DNA from 3 places in the Cupriavidus sp. C3SS-1 genome. Region 2 is predicted to be linked to each of the others. Evidence: predicted binding sites of a transcription regulator. Region 2 holds the regulator's gene; each other region holds the start of a gene.
What was found. Region 2 encodes sigma-54, which starts transcription at its own class of promoters, with help from an activator protein. Its sites were predicted from a motif close to TGGCANGNAANCTGCTTT; they were not measured.

Region 1 (4,636 bases), 190 kb from region 2:
ATCGGATCGATATCGCGGCGAGCGCCGCGCGCAAGCCATGCGGCGAAGATGGCGTACAGCGCAGCGATGCCTACGTGAATGACGCCGGTGCGTGAGCCTGACAGCACGATGCCGGTTTCCAGCAGGACCACGGCTGCCAGCCACATCGGGAAACGCAGCTTACCGCGCGAGGCTAGCCATGTCGCGGCGACCAATGCCATGCCGTCGATGGTGGCCTGGTGATTGGGCTGGTTGACGTTGCCCCAGAGGCGGCGGTTGTCGTCATAGAAGTAGGAGGAGACTAGGCCGAAGGTTTGGGATTCGAGATGGAATAGCTGGACCCACTGAAAGAGGGTGCCGAGCAGGCCTGCTAGGAGGAAAGCGGTGGCGAAAGCGTCTGCTATGGCACGACGCTTCTCTGGCGACGCCAAAGCGCCATAGCGCCACGCCGCGAGCATGACTGTTGCGCCGAGTGCCAGTGTGAGCTGCGTCGTGAAGCGGCTGCCCGTCAGATCAGTGAGGCCGGAGGCTGATTGGATTGCGCCAAGGGCAATCAGCCAAATCGGAAGGATTGCAATCCAGGGGATGTGCGCATCGGTCGTCTCGGACGAGGATCGGAACGTCGATACCGGCAGCACACAGGCAAGCAGCAGGAATGCTGATGCTGCCGCCCACTCGCCGTAGAAAGTGGCCAGCGGGAGAGTGTGCCGGGAAACCAGGAGCGGGAAGGCAATTGTGAGGACAAGGAAGATCGCCGGAACGGCGGTCCTAGGCTGCGGCATGCGGCGCCTTGGTGGGGAAAAGGCGGATGATAGCTTGAGGGACAGGCAAAGAAAAAGCGCCCGAAGGCGCTGACAATCGAGTAATCGACCGCAATTAGCGATTTGTGGCGGGCATGATGTTCGCGGGGATGGTATCGGCGGCAGCCTTCGTATACACAATGCCAGTTCCCGCTGCGTTCGGTGTCCAATCTGCGTTATAGACGAAGCTGCCCACGGCGGTCGAACCCGTGAAGGCTACGTTCACCTTTCCAGGGACCGGCGGGGTACCGGCCGTGGCCGCAGTACCCGTCAATGCAACAGCACCAGTTGCGAAGGTAGGCGTCGGCAGGGCTGCAATGTTCAGCGCGGCAGCAGTTTGACACGCCGTTCCGTCACCGGCATTGTTCTGAAGGCACTCGGCAATCAGCGTCTTCAGCGTTGCAAGGTCGGAAATGTTGGTCTGCCATTTGGACCTAGTGACGTAATCCTGATACTGCGGAATCGCAATCGCCGCCAAAATACCAATAATCGCCACAACGATCATCAGTTCGATCAGCGTAAAGCCCTTCTGAACCCGACGGCCCAGCTTCTTGATTTGTTGTACCCGTTGCATGAGATGACCCCTCGAAGAGATTTTAGGTTGTCGCACTGCACGTCTTCGATTTGTGAAGTGCGGGGAGGATAGAGCAGGTACTGTGCCAGGCATAGATACCCCACTAACAGGGGGCCAGGCGACAAATTTCGTCACCCGGCAAACGTGCACCCATGTCCTAGCACCAAAAATTGTCAGTTGTCTGCCAATGTCTCCTGCCGCACCGACAAAATATGCGATAACTCACATAAGTTAGTCCGCATTTCCGGGCATCCATCAGCAGAAAGGGCAGCCACCAGGGCTGCCCTTTGCTATGCGGCGTTCAGCACGCCCGCTTCGTCAGGCCGTCTGTGCAGCGCGGCGGCTCATCAGTTTGCCGACCACGACCACCAGGAGCGCCCCGGCAATGCCGAACACCAGGTGGGCGTGCGGCACATTGAGTTCGAACCAGGCAGCATCGACCGGATCGCTCACCAGCATTTCACCGGCCAGGTAGCCCAGCAGCGCAGCACCCAGCACGATGATGATCGGGAAGCGCTCCATGACCTTGAGCAGCAGCGTGCTGCCGAACACGATCAGCGGGATCGACAGGCCCAGGCCCAGGATCAGCAGCATCAGCTGGCTGCCTTCGGGGCCCTTCTGCGCGGCAGCAGCCACGGCCACCACGTTGTCCAGGGACATGACGAGGTCGGCGATCAGGATGGTGCGAATGGCTTGCCAGATGTTGTCCTTGGCGTCGTGGCCGTCTTCGTCATCTTCGCCGGTCAGCAGTTGCACGCCGATATAGACCAGCAGCACGGCGCCGACGATCTTCAGGTACGGCAGGCTCAGCAGCTTGACGGCTGCCACGGTCAACACCACCCGCATGATGATGGCAGCGGCGCTACCCCAGAAGATGGCCTTCTTCTGTTGCGCAGGCGGCAGATTGCGCGAGGCGAGCGCGATAACCACCGCGTTGTCGCCGGACAGGACGATGTTGGTCAGGATGATCGATCCCAACGCAATCCAGAACGTGGTGGAAGACAGCAGTTCCACGGCATTGCTCCTCGAGGTTTCTATCTAATATGTCCGACCGCGCCCGATTGCGGCAGTTCGGATGTCTGAAAAAACAGACATGTATAGCGTGCGAACCTTTCGATTCGATTTCAAGTCAGGGGCAAACTTCTCGGGAAATACCCTAGGAAGCGCTTCGCCACAATGACATTGCCCCCGCACTTGGCGGGGGCAATCCCGCTCCAGGCAGGCCGGAGCGGTTCCACACAGGGCCTTGCGCGCCGCATGACGCGCCGGGCCTGGATGTGTGACTTACAGCATGGCCTTCAGCAGGCGAGCCATTTCCGACGGGTTCTTGGTCACCGTGATACCGCAGGCTTCCATGATTTCCAGCTTGGCCTGGGCGGTGTCGGCACCACCCGAGATCAGCGCGCCGGCGTGGCCCATGCGCTTGCCCGGAGGGGCGGTGACACCAGCGATGAAGCCAACCACCGGCTTCTTCATGTTTTCCTTGATCCAGTAAGCCGCGTTGGCTTCGTCCGGGCCACCGATCTCGCCGATCATGACCACGGCGTCCGTTTCCGGATCGTCGTTGAACATCTTCATGACGTCGATGTGCTTCAGGCCGTTGATCGGGTCGCCACCGATACCGACAGCCGACGACTGGCCCAGGCCGAGCGCGGTCAGCTGGCCCACGGCTTCGTACGTCAGCGTGCCCGAGCGCGACACCACGCCGATGCGGCCCTTGCGGTGGATGTGACCCGGCATGATGCCGATCTTGATTTCGTCCGGCGTGATCAGGCCCGGGCAGTTCGGTCCCAGCAGCAGGGTCTTCTTGTTCTCGCGGCGCATGCGGTCCTTCACTTCCATCATGTCGCGCACGGGAATGCCTTCGGTGATGCAGACCACCAGGTCCAGGTCGGCGTCAACGGCTTCCCAGATGGCGGCAGCGGCGCCTGCGGGCGGCACATAGATGACGGAAACGGTGGCGCCGGTCTGGGCCTTGGCATCCTTCACGCTGGCGTAGATGGGAATGCCTTCGAAGTCTTCGCCGGCCTTCTTCGGGTTCACGCCTGCGACGAAGCAGTTCTTGCCGTTGGCGTAGTCACGGCAGCCACGGGTGTGGAACTGGCCGGTCTTGCCAGTGATGCCCTGGGTGATGACCTTGGTGTCTTTGTTGATCAGAATCGACATACGTTATTCCTTTGCTTGGCTCTGGCAGCGCGGGCACGCAGCCACGCGCGCTGCCCCAGTCCGCTTGAATGTGTTTTGGCGCCCGGATTACTTCTTGCCGGCGGCAGCAGCCACGACCTTCTGGGCGGCTTCTTCCATGGTGTCGGCAGCGATGATGGGCAGGCCCGAATCGGCCAGCATCTTCTTGCCCAGGTCTTCGTTGGTACCCTTCATGCGGACCACCAGCGGCACCGTCAGGTTCACGGCCTTCGACGCCGAGATCACGCCTTCGGCGATCACGTCGCAGCGCATGATGCCGCCGAAGATGTTGACCAGGATGGCTTCAACGTTCGGGTTGCTCAGCATCAGCTTGAAGGCTTCGGTCACCTTCTCGGTGGTGGCACCGCCGCCCACGTCGAGGAAGTTGGCCGGCTCGCCGCCGAACAGCTTGATGGTGTCCATGGTGGCCATGGCCAGGCCGGCGCCGTTCACCAGGCAGCCGATGTTGCCGTCCAGCGAGATGTAGGCCAGGTCGAACTTCGAGGCTTCGATTTCGTTGGCGTCTTCTTCATCCAGGTCGCGGTAGGCGACGATTTCCGGGTGACGGAACAGCGCGTTCGAGTCGAAGTTGAACTTGGCGTCCAGCGCGATGACCTTGCCTTCGCCGGTCAGGATCAGCGGGTTGATTTCGGCCAGCGAAGCGTCGGTGTCGTAGAACGCCTTGTACAGGCCTTGCAGGGCCTGGCGAGCCTGGGGCACGGAAGCGTCGGGCACGCCGATCTTGCGGGCGATGTCGTCGGCGTCAGCGTCGGTCAGGCCGGTCGACGGCTCGATGATCAGCGTGTGGATCTTTTCCGGGGTGTGGGCAGCGACTTCCTCGATGTCCATGCCGCCTTCGCTCGATGCCATCAGGGCGATCTTCTGCGAAACGCGGTCCACCACCAGCGAAACGTACAGTTCCTTCTTGATGTCGGCGCCTTCTTCGATCAGCAGGCGGTTGACCTTCTTGCCTTCCGGACCGGTCTGGTGCGTGACCAGCTGCATGCCCAGGATGTTGGTGGCGTAGGTCTTGACCTCGTCGATGCTCTTGGCAACCTTCACGCCGCCGCCCTTGCCACGGCCACCCGCATGAATCTGT
Region 2 (4,636 bases):
TGTGAATCGAGCGGCAGCCGTTCGAACTCGCCATCATTGCGGCGCACCAACTGGACCACCAGCTTCATCTTCATCTTCCGCCGCACGGCGGTCTCGCCGAAGATGGTCTTGATGTCGAGCAGGCCCAGGCCACGTACTTCGAGCAGGTTCTGCAGCAGCGGCGGACAGCGGCCTTCAATGAAATCCGGTCCCAGGCGCACGAAATCCACCGCGTCGTCGGCCACCAGGCCGTGGCCGCGCGAGATCAGCTCCAGGCCGAGTTCGCTCTTGCCCAGGCCAGACTCGCCCATGACCAGCACGCCCATGCCGAGGATGTCGAGGAACACGCCGTGCATGGTCACGCGCGGCGCGGAGATTCGCGACAGGTACAGCCGCAGGTGGTCGATGACCGCCGCCGAGGAAACCGGCGTGGTGAACAGCGGCGTGGACGAGCGCGTGCAGCGCAGTTCCAGGTCCGGCGGCGGCTCCATGCCGTCGGCCACGACCAGGAACGGCGGCTCGAGCAGGATCAGCTCGCCCATCTGGCGCTTGCGGGTCTCGTCGTCGAGGCGCTGGTAATAGGTGATTTCGGGCTTGCCGAGCACCTGGATCCGGTTCGGGTGGATCAGGTTCAGGTGGCCGACCAGGTCCGCGGCCGAGGTGGCCTCGCGGGCAAACTCCACGTCGAAGGCGCGATCCGCACCCTCCAGGCCAGCCACCCACGAGAGTTTGATGTCGGCTGCGTTGTCGTCGAAGATCGACTGGGAGGTGACGCCGGTGAGTTCCATGCGTGATGACTTTCGGGGCGGGGGGGACTGTGCCGGACTTTACGATTGTCCGGTCTGTTGCCAGCCCAGGGGAGGGGTCAGGGATGCCACTGCGTCAGAAGTTCATGGACCGCGTCCGGCGTGGCCAGGGTTGCCAGGCCTTCGCGCATGTCGCGATCCGACAGCAATTGGGCGATTTCGGAAAGAATCTCGAGATGCTGCTGCGTAGCCTGTTCCGGCACCAGCAGGAAGATCAGCAGCGAGACGGGCTTGCCATCCGGCGATTCGAACGGGATCGGCTCGGCCAGCCGCATGAAGGCAGCCAGCGGTTGCTTCAGCCCCTTGATGCGCCCGTGCGGAATGGCCACGCCCGCGCCCAGACCGGTCGAACCCAGGGACTCGCGCGCGAACAGGTTGTCGGTCACGGTCGCCCGCGCCACGCCATGGTTGTTCTCGAATAGGAGCCCGGCTTGCTCGAATACACGCTTCTTGCTGGTGACGCTGACGTCGAGATTGATGTTGCCGGGTGGCAGCAGTTTGGCCAAACGATTCATGGGCGATGCGAGGATTTCAGTTAGCAGGCAGATCGGACTGCTCAGCCCGGAAACGAAGTGGGGCCGGGTTGCGGCCACGCCATGGCTTACCAAGCGTTCGGCCATTATAGAGCAGCGTCTCCCCTGTTCTTGTGCAATGCAGCGCCCTGTATGGCCTGGTCCGTGCTGGCGCCGCCACACCTGGGTACGGTGCTCGCGCCGGAGTCGCTACGCGCTATGTCTTGGAGAGCATACACCGTGCTGCGCCAGTTGCGAACACTTGTGTCCAGGACACGCGCAAGGCCAGGGCTACAGATGCAAAAAAGCCGCGCTACATGGCGCGGCTTGCTTTATCAGTCCTGTTTTCAGTGCCCAGCCTTGCGACTGGCAGGCTTGATTATTGCTGCTGTAGTTGAGCCTCGGCCATCTGGTACTTGACCGCTTCACGGTCGTGGCCTTGCACGCGATCCTTGTAGCGAATCACCTGGCGGTCCAGCTTGTCGACGAGTGCGTCGATGGCCGCATACAGGTCTTCGTGATGGGCTTCCACAAAAATGTCCTTGCCCCGAAGGTGCAAATTGATTTCCGCGTACTGACGCCTGTCCTTTTCCTTGTGATTGTCGACTGAGAGTAGCACGCTGACGCCAATGACTTGATCGAAATGCCTGACGATACGCTCCAGCTTCGTTTCCACGTACTCACGCAGCGGAGGCGTGATGTCCAGGTGGTGTCCACTGATCTTGAAGTTCATAGCGCTTCTCCTTCTGAAAGAGCTGCACCAGGCAGGCGGTGCAACTCGGCTACAAAGTCTTGCGGAGATTGACAGCAGGGATCTTCAGGGCTTCGCGATACTTGGCGACGGTACGGCGCGCGACAACGAAGCCTTGTTCACCCAGCAATTCGGCAATTCGGCTGTCGGAAAGAGGACTCCTCGGGTCTTCGGCTCCTATAAGTTGCTTGATCAAGGCGCGGATCGCCGTTGAAGAAGCCGCCCCACCGGTTTCGGTGGAAACGTGGCTGCCAAAAAAGTACTTCAGTTCGAAAGTACCCATCGGCGTTGCCATGTATTTATTGGTCGTCACCCGGGATATGGTTGACTCGTGTAATCCCAGTGTATCGGCAATCTCCCGCAAAACCAAGGGGCGCATCGCGATTTCCCCGTGCGTGAAGAAGTTCTTCTGACGCTCGACAATCGCCTGCGAAACTCGCAGGATCGTGTCGAACCTTTGCTGGATATTCTTGATCAGCCAGCGCGCTTCCTGCAGCTTTTGCTGCAGCCCCGCGGCACCGGATTCACCCTTGGCGCCGCGCAGGATCTGCGCGTACATGTCGTTGATGCGCAGGCGCGGCATCACATCCGGATTGAGCTGCGCGATCCAGCCGCCGCCGCTTTTGCGCACGAATACGTCAGGCACCACGAAGTCCGCTTCGGGGCGGCTGTATGCGTGGCCTGGGTAGGGCGCGAGCGAGCGGATCAGTTCATGCGCGGCCTTGAGCGCCGCTTCATCCACCTGCAGTGCTTTTTTCAGGCGCGTGTAATCGCGTACGGCAAGCAGTTCGAGGTGATGGTTGACGATCGAGAGCGCCAGTTCGCGCTGCGGATGCTGCAGCCGGCGCAGCTGCAGGCTCAGGCATTCGGCCGCATTGCGCGCGCCCACGCCGGGCGGGTCGAAGCTTTGCAGCAGCGTGAGGATCGCCTGCAGTTCGTCGACCTCGAATTCGAGTTCCTCGGGCAACTCAGAGCAGATCTCGTCGAGCGACGCGCTCAGGTAGCCATCGTCGTCGAGCGATTCGATCAGGAAGATCGCCAGGCCCTTGTCGCGAGTCGAGATCTTCAGCGGCGCGAGCTGCTCCATCAGGTGTTCGCGCAAGGTGGGTTCGGCGTCGCGCAGCTGCATGGGCGTCTTCTCGTCGTCCTCGCCCTGCGGGCGCCGCGCGAAATCGTCCAGGCTCCAGTCGCTGCCGTAATCCTCGCTACCGCTGTCGCTATAGCTCTCATCCTCGCTGCCCGGGCTGCTGGGGTTCGCGTCGCTGTTGCCCTGCGGTTCGGCCGGTGCGGGCGCGGGTGCGCTCTGCAGGTTGACCGAGCCATCGGCCGCCACGCGCAGCGGGCTGTCGATCCAGTCGTTTTCGCGCTCCAGCAGCGGGTTTTCCGTCAAGGCCTGCTCGACTTCCTGCTGCAGCTCAAGCGTAGAAAGTTGCAGCAGCCGGATCGACTGCTGCAGTTGCGGCGTGAGTGCCAGATGTTGGGAGAGACGGAGCTGTAGCGACGGTTTCATGCGACCTATTCTATGCGCATCCAACCGATGTTGGAACGGAAATTGCTATCGCTGATGCTGCCTGATCGTCTCTGCCAAGCCCACCTGCCGCCCCCGGCTTCACATGCGGAAGTTCTCGCCCAGGTAGACGCGGCGCACCGACTCGTTGGCGATGATTTCGTCGGGCTGGCCCGATGCGAGTACGGTGCCTTCGCTGATGATGTACGCGTGGTCGCAGATGCCAAGCGTCTCGCGCACGTTGTGGTCGGTGATCAGCACGCCGATGTTGCGTGCCTTCAGGAAGCTGACGATGCGCTGGATTTCGCCGACGGCGATCGGATCCACGCCGGCGAACGGTTCATCAAGCAGGATGAAGCGCGGCGAGGACGCCAGCGCGCGGGCGATTTCCACGCGGCGGCGCTCGCCGCCCGACAGCGACAGCGCGGGGTTGTTGCGCAGGTGGGCGATCTGCAGGTCGTCCAGCAGCGTATCGAGGCGGCTGTCGATCTCGGCCTTCGGCAGCGGCTTGCCGTTGACCAGCTGCAGCTCCAGCACCGCGCGGATGTTCTCTTCCACATTGAGCTTGCGGAACACCGACGCTTCCTGCGGCAGGTAGGACAGGCCCATGCGCGCGCGCTCGTGGATGGCCAGGCCGCTTATGTGCTGGCCGTCGAGCACGATATCGCCCTCGTCCAGCGCGACGAGGCCCACGATCATGTAGAACGACGTGGTCTTGCCCGCGCCATTGGGGCCGAGCAGGCCCACCACCTCGCCGCTCTTCACCTCGAGCGACACGTCCTTCACCACCGTGCGAGACCCGTAGCGCTTCTTCAGGTGGCGCACGACCATCGTGCTGCTGTCGGCACGGGCGTCGGGAGCGGCGGAAGCGGGCGTGGGGGCGAGCATTGCGGTATCGGTCATGGTGGCGGTGATGCGTTCGGGCGCGTGATTCAGGGCTTGCTGGACGGCGCGGGTGCCGACTTCAAGTCGAGGGGCGGGCTGGCGGCCGCACCGCTGGCCTCCTGGCGCGGCGAGAGCACGGCGCGCACGCGTCCCGACGGATTGCCGGCCGACGTGTTGTCGCCGCCGCCGGCGGCGG
Region 3 (4,636 bases), on a different replicon from region 2:
CGTGCCCTATGTATTCTGGTTCGTCGGCGGTACCAACCCGGAGGTGTACGAGAAGGCCAAACAGGAGAGGACCATCAACAGAATCCCTAGCAACCACTCACCGAAGTTCGCGCCGCAGATCCATCCGACGCTCGAGACCGGCTTGGCGGCTATGCTGACAGCCGCCAGCGCGTGGTTGTGTCCCAGTGTATGAACGTCCACGAATTGGCCATTGCCGGCTTGAATGACCACCGTCTGTTCACGTTTCTCGATCTGGCCGGCACATTTGCCTTTGCCTTCAGCGGCGCGGTCGCCGCCAGAGACCGCGGCCTCGACTGGTTCGGTGTCATCGCCATTGCCTTTGCGGTCGCTTGCGGCGGAGGCGTGCTGCGCGATCTGTGCATCGGCGCCGTGCCGCCCGCGGGACTAACCGATTGGCGTTATCTCGCCGTAGCTATGGCAGCGTCATGGGTGGTGCTCGCTGCGCGTGCGCTGGTCGTGCGCCTTGCACACCCGGTGACCTTGTTCGATTCTCTGGGACTCGGATTGTTTGCAGTGACCGGCGCGCAGAAGGCCTTGATTTTCGGCCATAACGCCGAGGTGGCGGTGATTCTCGGCGTAGTTACCGCCGTGGGTGGTGGTGTGGCGCGTGACGTGCTACTCAATCGGGTGCCGATGATCCTTCGGCGCGAGGTCTATGCGTCGGCGGCTCTGGTGGGTGCCGTCATCGAGGTGTCCGGCGAGCGCCTGGGATGGGTGTCCAGTGGGCGAACCTGGACCGCCTTGATGGCGTGCTTCGCGCTGCGTTACCTCTCCCTTCGCTACAACTGGAATCTACCGCGCTCGCTCGGACATGATGGCAGTGGGAGCGGATCAGACAAGTGATAAGCGCAGGACTGTGGGGCCACCCGTGATGGTGCAAATGATGCAACCGGCATGGGGCCGCTCCACGCCCTGCGGAGCCGGTCCAAGAGGAATGTGTTCGGCGTCGGGCCGCAATATCGCTCCCCAGTCGCCCTTCTTACCTTTGCTTTCCTATGCTTCTAATCTTCCGTTGCAGGCCAAAATTGACGTATCGGATATCTCCGGGTTGATACAGTTTGACGATGTCATGGCGTGGATCTCGGTCAGGCAAACCGCGCCATGGCTTAGCCTATACGCCGCTTGAAACCGGTGAGCTGCTCGCGCGTCGCCACGTTCCTAGGCGTGGTAGCTCACTCGTGCTTTGGTTGCCGTCAGTCGCTTGACATAGCGAGTGATGATCTTCCGTGGCGGATCCCCCGGTACAAAGCCTAATCACTTACTCAGAAGTTGAGAATATTGGAAGCAATGCGGAAGGCAGCGCACGGCGGGCGGTGACTTCCGCAGGCGCCGTCCCGACGGCTATCCCAGTCAGCGGGCGATCGTTGAAGTTACCCATCTGAACCGGCTGCGTCAGTGGCTGCCCGGATCCTTACATCGTCGCCTGGAAGTTGGCGGCTACACGCTGGCGCAGATAGTCTTCCGCGCTGATCGGCGCGTATTTGCCGGACGGGCTTTCGATCATCACGTCGCGGTTGGCCTGGCAGAAAAAGGCCACGCTGTAGCGCGAGCCCTGGTATTCGTGCGGCTGCGGGTTGCGCACGCGGTGGAAATTGGAGGGCAACTGGTCATCGCTCCAGCGCATCAGCATGTCCCCGATATTGCAGGTGATGATGTCATCCGCCGGCTCGATGCTGGTCCATTCCTGGCCCTCCATCTCCTTGCCCGGACACAGTTGCAGGCCGCCCTGGCCCGCGCGCTGGAACAGTAGCGTCAGGCAGTCGAAATCCGTATGCGCGCCGGCGCGCCACAGTCCAGATGGCACCGAGGGATCGCTCGGGAAGTAGTGCAGCAGGCGCAGCGTGCTCTGGTAGGTGGGTCGGGACGGGTCGTGCGCGCGGGTGAAGAAGTCGCGCGCGAAGCCGAGCTTCTCGGCAAAGCAAGACAGCACGCGCATGCCGACCTGCCAGCATTGCGCCTCGAACGTCAGCATGACAGCGCGAAACGCCGGCAGCTCGTCTTCGGTCGGCCACAGCGGCGCCATGTGCGGCAGCGTGATCTGGTACGACTCCTTCTGGTCGTGTGTGCCCGTGGACGGTCGCACCTGCGCCTTGCTCTCCCAGCCGCTGTTCAGTGCCCGCTGCAAGGGGTACTGCGCCTTGACGGCGTCCGGCAGGGCGAAGAAGCGCTGTGCCATCTCGAACGCTCCCTGGACCTGCGCCAGGTCGATGCCGTGGTTGACGAGCTGGAAGAAGCCGACATCGGTGGCGGCTGCCCACAGCGCTTCGGTGATCTCCGGGCGGCGCGCCTCGAAGTCGGAAAGGTCGATACGGCGGACTTCACGCGCATGGGTCTCGGAACCCCGGCCGCCCATGCGGGCTTCCTTGTCGAGTTCGGTCAGCGTATGAGGAGAGGCGGTCAGCGTAGTCATGTGTGCTCCGTGCGAAAGAAGGTCGATGGGAGTCGGACCCGGAGCGGCAGGCAACGCGCGGAAGCATGAGCAGTCGATCCGGGCAGTGCAGTCTTGAAGCTCCGAAGGTAAGCAAGCCAAGCCGTTGCGGCCCGACCTGTTCCGACTTCAAGAGCAATTCCCGGCCAGCCGGCACCACATGCGCGACTGGTGAACGCTTCTACTCTCGCCAGCGACAATGCAAAGTCCACGCCAGGCGGTGAGGCCAGTCAGGAGAGGGGGAATTGCGCGGTGGACGCACCAGTGGAAATCCCGATGCACCGCCAACGTGCATGTCGTGCACAGCGATGGCGTGCCGACATGGCCGGGGCGGCAACCATGCACAGGCCTCTCGCACCGCCGCAGATGGCATGGAAGTTGCGGAAGTACGGGCGAGAGTAGAAGCGTTCACTGTCGCGCCAGGAGCCGGACGGCTTTTCGGATCATCGGCGCGACAGCCGGAAATTGCTCTTGAAAGCCGCGCCTGCGTCCGGTAGTCCGGGCCGAGGCCGTGCCTTCATGACGCATGCCCGGCATCCATGGAACCGCTCGGGCTCTCATCATGGCGCGACCGCAGGCGTGTTGAACGACAGCTCAAACCACGCCCCGCCATGACACCTCGCCTCTTGCTCCGCCGCCTGCTCGGGTTGGCAGCCATTGCCGCCACCTGCTGGTCCGCCAGCGCCTTTGCACTCGACAAGGTCATTTTCCTCACCTCCTGGTACGCCCAGGCCGAACACGGCGGCTTCTACCAGGCCGTTGCCACCGGCCTCTACAGGAAATACGGCCTCGATGTGCAGATCCGCATGGGCGGGCCGCAAGTCAACGGCATGCAGATCCTGGCCAGCGGCCAGGCAGACTTCCTCATGGGCTATGACCTGCAGGTACTCAAGAGTGTCGAGCAGGGTGTGCCTGTCACCACGGTCGGCGCCTCGATGCAGACCGATCCGCAAGGCATGATGACGCATGAAGACGTGAAGAGCCTGGCGGACCTGAAGACACGCACCATCCTGGTCTCCACCTCCGGACGCACGACCTGGTGGCCGTGGCTGCGAGGCAAGTACAAGCTCGATGAATCGCAGTCGCGCGTCTACACGTTCAACCTGCAGCCATTCTTTGCCGATCCCAATGCCGCGCAGCAGGCCTACGCGTCGTCGGAACTGTTCAGCGCCGACAAGGCGGGCGTGAAGTCGCGCTTCTTCCTGTTTGCCGATGATGGCTACCCGCCCTACGGCACCACCATCGTGACGATGGAGAAGACCGTCAAGGAAAGGCCGGACCTGGTCACCCGTTTCGTGCGTGCCTCGATGGAAGGCTGGAAGAGCTACCTGGCCGACCCGGCGCCCGCCAACGCGCTCATCAAGCGTGACAACCCGAACATGAAGGACGACCAGATCGCCTATGGCCTCGAGAAGCTCAAGCAGTTCCGCATGATCACCGGCGGAGACGCCGCCACGCAGGGCATCGGCGTGATGACCGACGCGCGCTGGCGTAAGACGCGTGATTTCATGGTCGAGGTAGGGTTGCTCAAGGCCGATGTGGACTGGAAGCGCGCCTACACCACGCAGTTTGTCAAGGACCTGAAGGTGATGCCATGAAGACCGCATTGCTTGCTGAATCTGTGTTCTATTGGGGAGGCCGCCATGTCGCTCGTCTTTCGTAGCAGTCGCACTGCTGCCGTCCCGCAAGGGGGTGGAAGCCAGCCGCCGCTGGATGGCGTGCGTGCCGCCGATGCCCCGGCGTTGTTCGCCAACCAGGTCGAGAAGACGTATCCGAACGGCACCGTGGCCCTCGAGCGGGTCAGGCTAGCCATCCAGCCGGGCGAGTTCGTCTCACTGCTCGGGCCGTCCGGCTGCGGCAAGAGCACGCTGCTCAAGTTGTTTGCCGGACTTGAACAACCGTCGGCTGGCCATGTGCGCTGGTGGGGCCGCCCTGCGCTCGCCGCGGGAATCGGCACGCCAGGGCGTACGTTCGCGATGGTGTTCCAGGAGGCAACGTTGATGCCATGGGCGAGCGTGGCGGACAACGCGCGCCTGCCGCTCGATCTGGCCCGCATGCCGCGCGCGGAGGCCGACGAGCGCGTACGGCGCGCCCTCGCGCTCGTTGGCCTCGGTCACTTCGGAAAGGCGTACCCGCGCGAATTGTCCGGCGGCATGCAGATGCGTGTGTCGATCGCGCGCGCTCTGG

Region 1: ACIGJC_RS02790 (pilin) is a predicted target of sigma-54. The motif match lies at 1,424-1,441, and genes of this name have one in related genera.
Region 3: ACIGJC_RS26440 (isopenicillin N synthase family dioxygenase) is a predicted target of sigma-54. The motif match lies at 2,648-2,665, and genes of this name have one in related genera.

The regions. Positions count from the first base shown of each region.
Region 1 covers NZ_CP172699.1:581,438-586,073, reverse strand. Annotated here, with positions in the region: gene ACIGJC_RS02795 (PglL family O-oligosaccharyltransferase) at 1-761, opposite strand, end outside; gene ACIGJC_RS02790 (pilin) at 856-1,353, opposite strand; gene ACIGJC_RS02785 (TerC family protein) at 1,672-2,367, opposite strand; gene sucD (succinate--CoA ligase subunit alpha) at 2,638-3,519, opposite strand; gene sucC (ADP-forming succinate--CoA ligase subunit beta) at 3,607-4,636, opposite strand, start outside.
Region 2 covers NZ_CP172699.1:394,711-399,346, forward strand. Annotated here, with positions in the region: gene hprK (HPr(Ser) kinase/phosphatase) at 1-767, opposite strand, end outside; gene ACIGJC_RS01885 (PTS sugar transporter subunit IIA) at 845-1,300, opposite strand; gene hpf (ribosome hibernation-promoting factor, HPF/YfiA family) at 1,677-2,030, opposite strand; gene ACIGJC_RS01895 (RNA polymerase factor sigma-54) at 2,080-3,558, opposite strand; gene lptB (LPS export ABC transporter ATP-binding protein) at 3,658-4,458, opposite strand; gene lptA (lipopolysaccharide transport periplasmic protein LptA) at 4,488-4,636, opposite strand, start outside.
Region 3 covers NZ_CP172700.1:2,271,419-2,276,054, forward strand. Annotated here, with positions in the region: gene ACIGJC_RS26430 (M20 family metallopeptidase) at 1-193, shown strand, start outside; gene ACIGJC_RS26435 (trimeric intracellular cation channel family protein) at 190-864, shown strand; gene ACIGJC_RS26440 (isopenicillin N synthase family dioxygenase) at 1,433-2,431, opposite strand; gene ACIGJC_RS26445 (ABC transporter substrate-binding protein) at 3,061-4,047, shown strand; gene ACIGJC_RS26450 (ABC transporter ATP-binding protein) at 4,093-4,636, shown strand, end outside.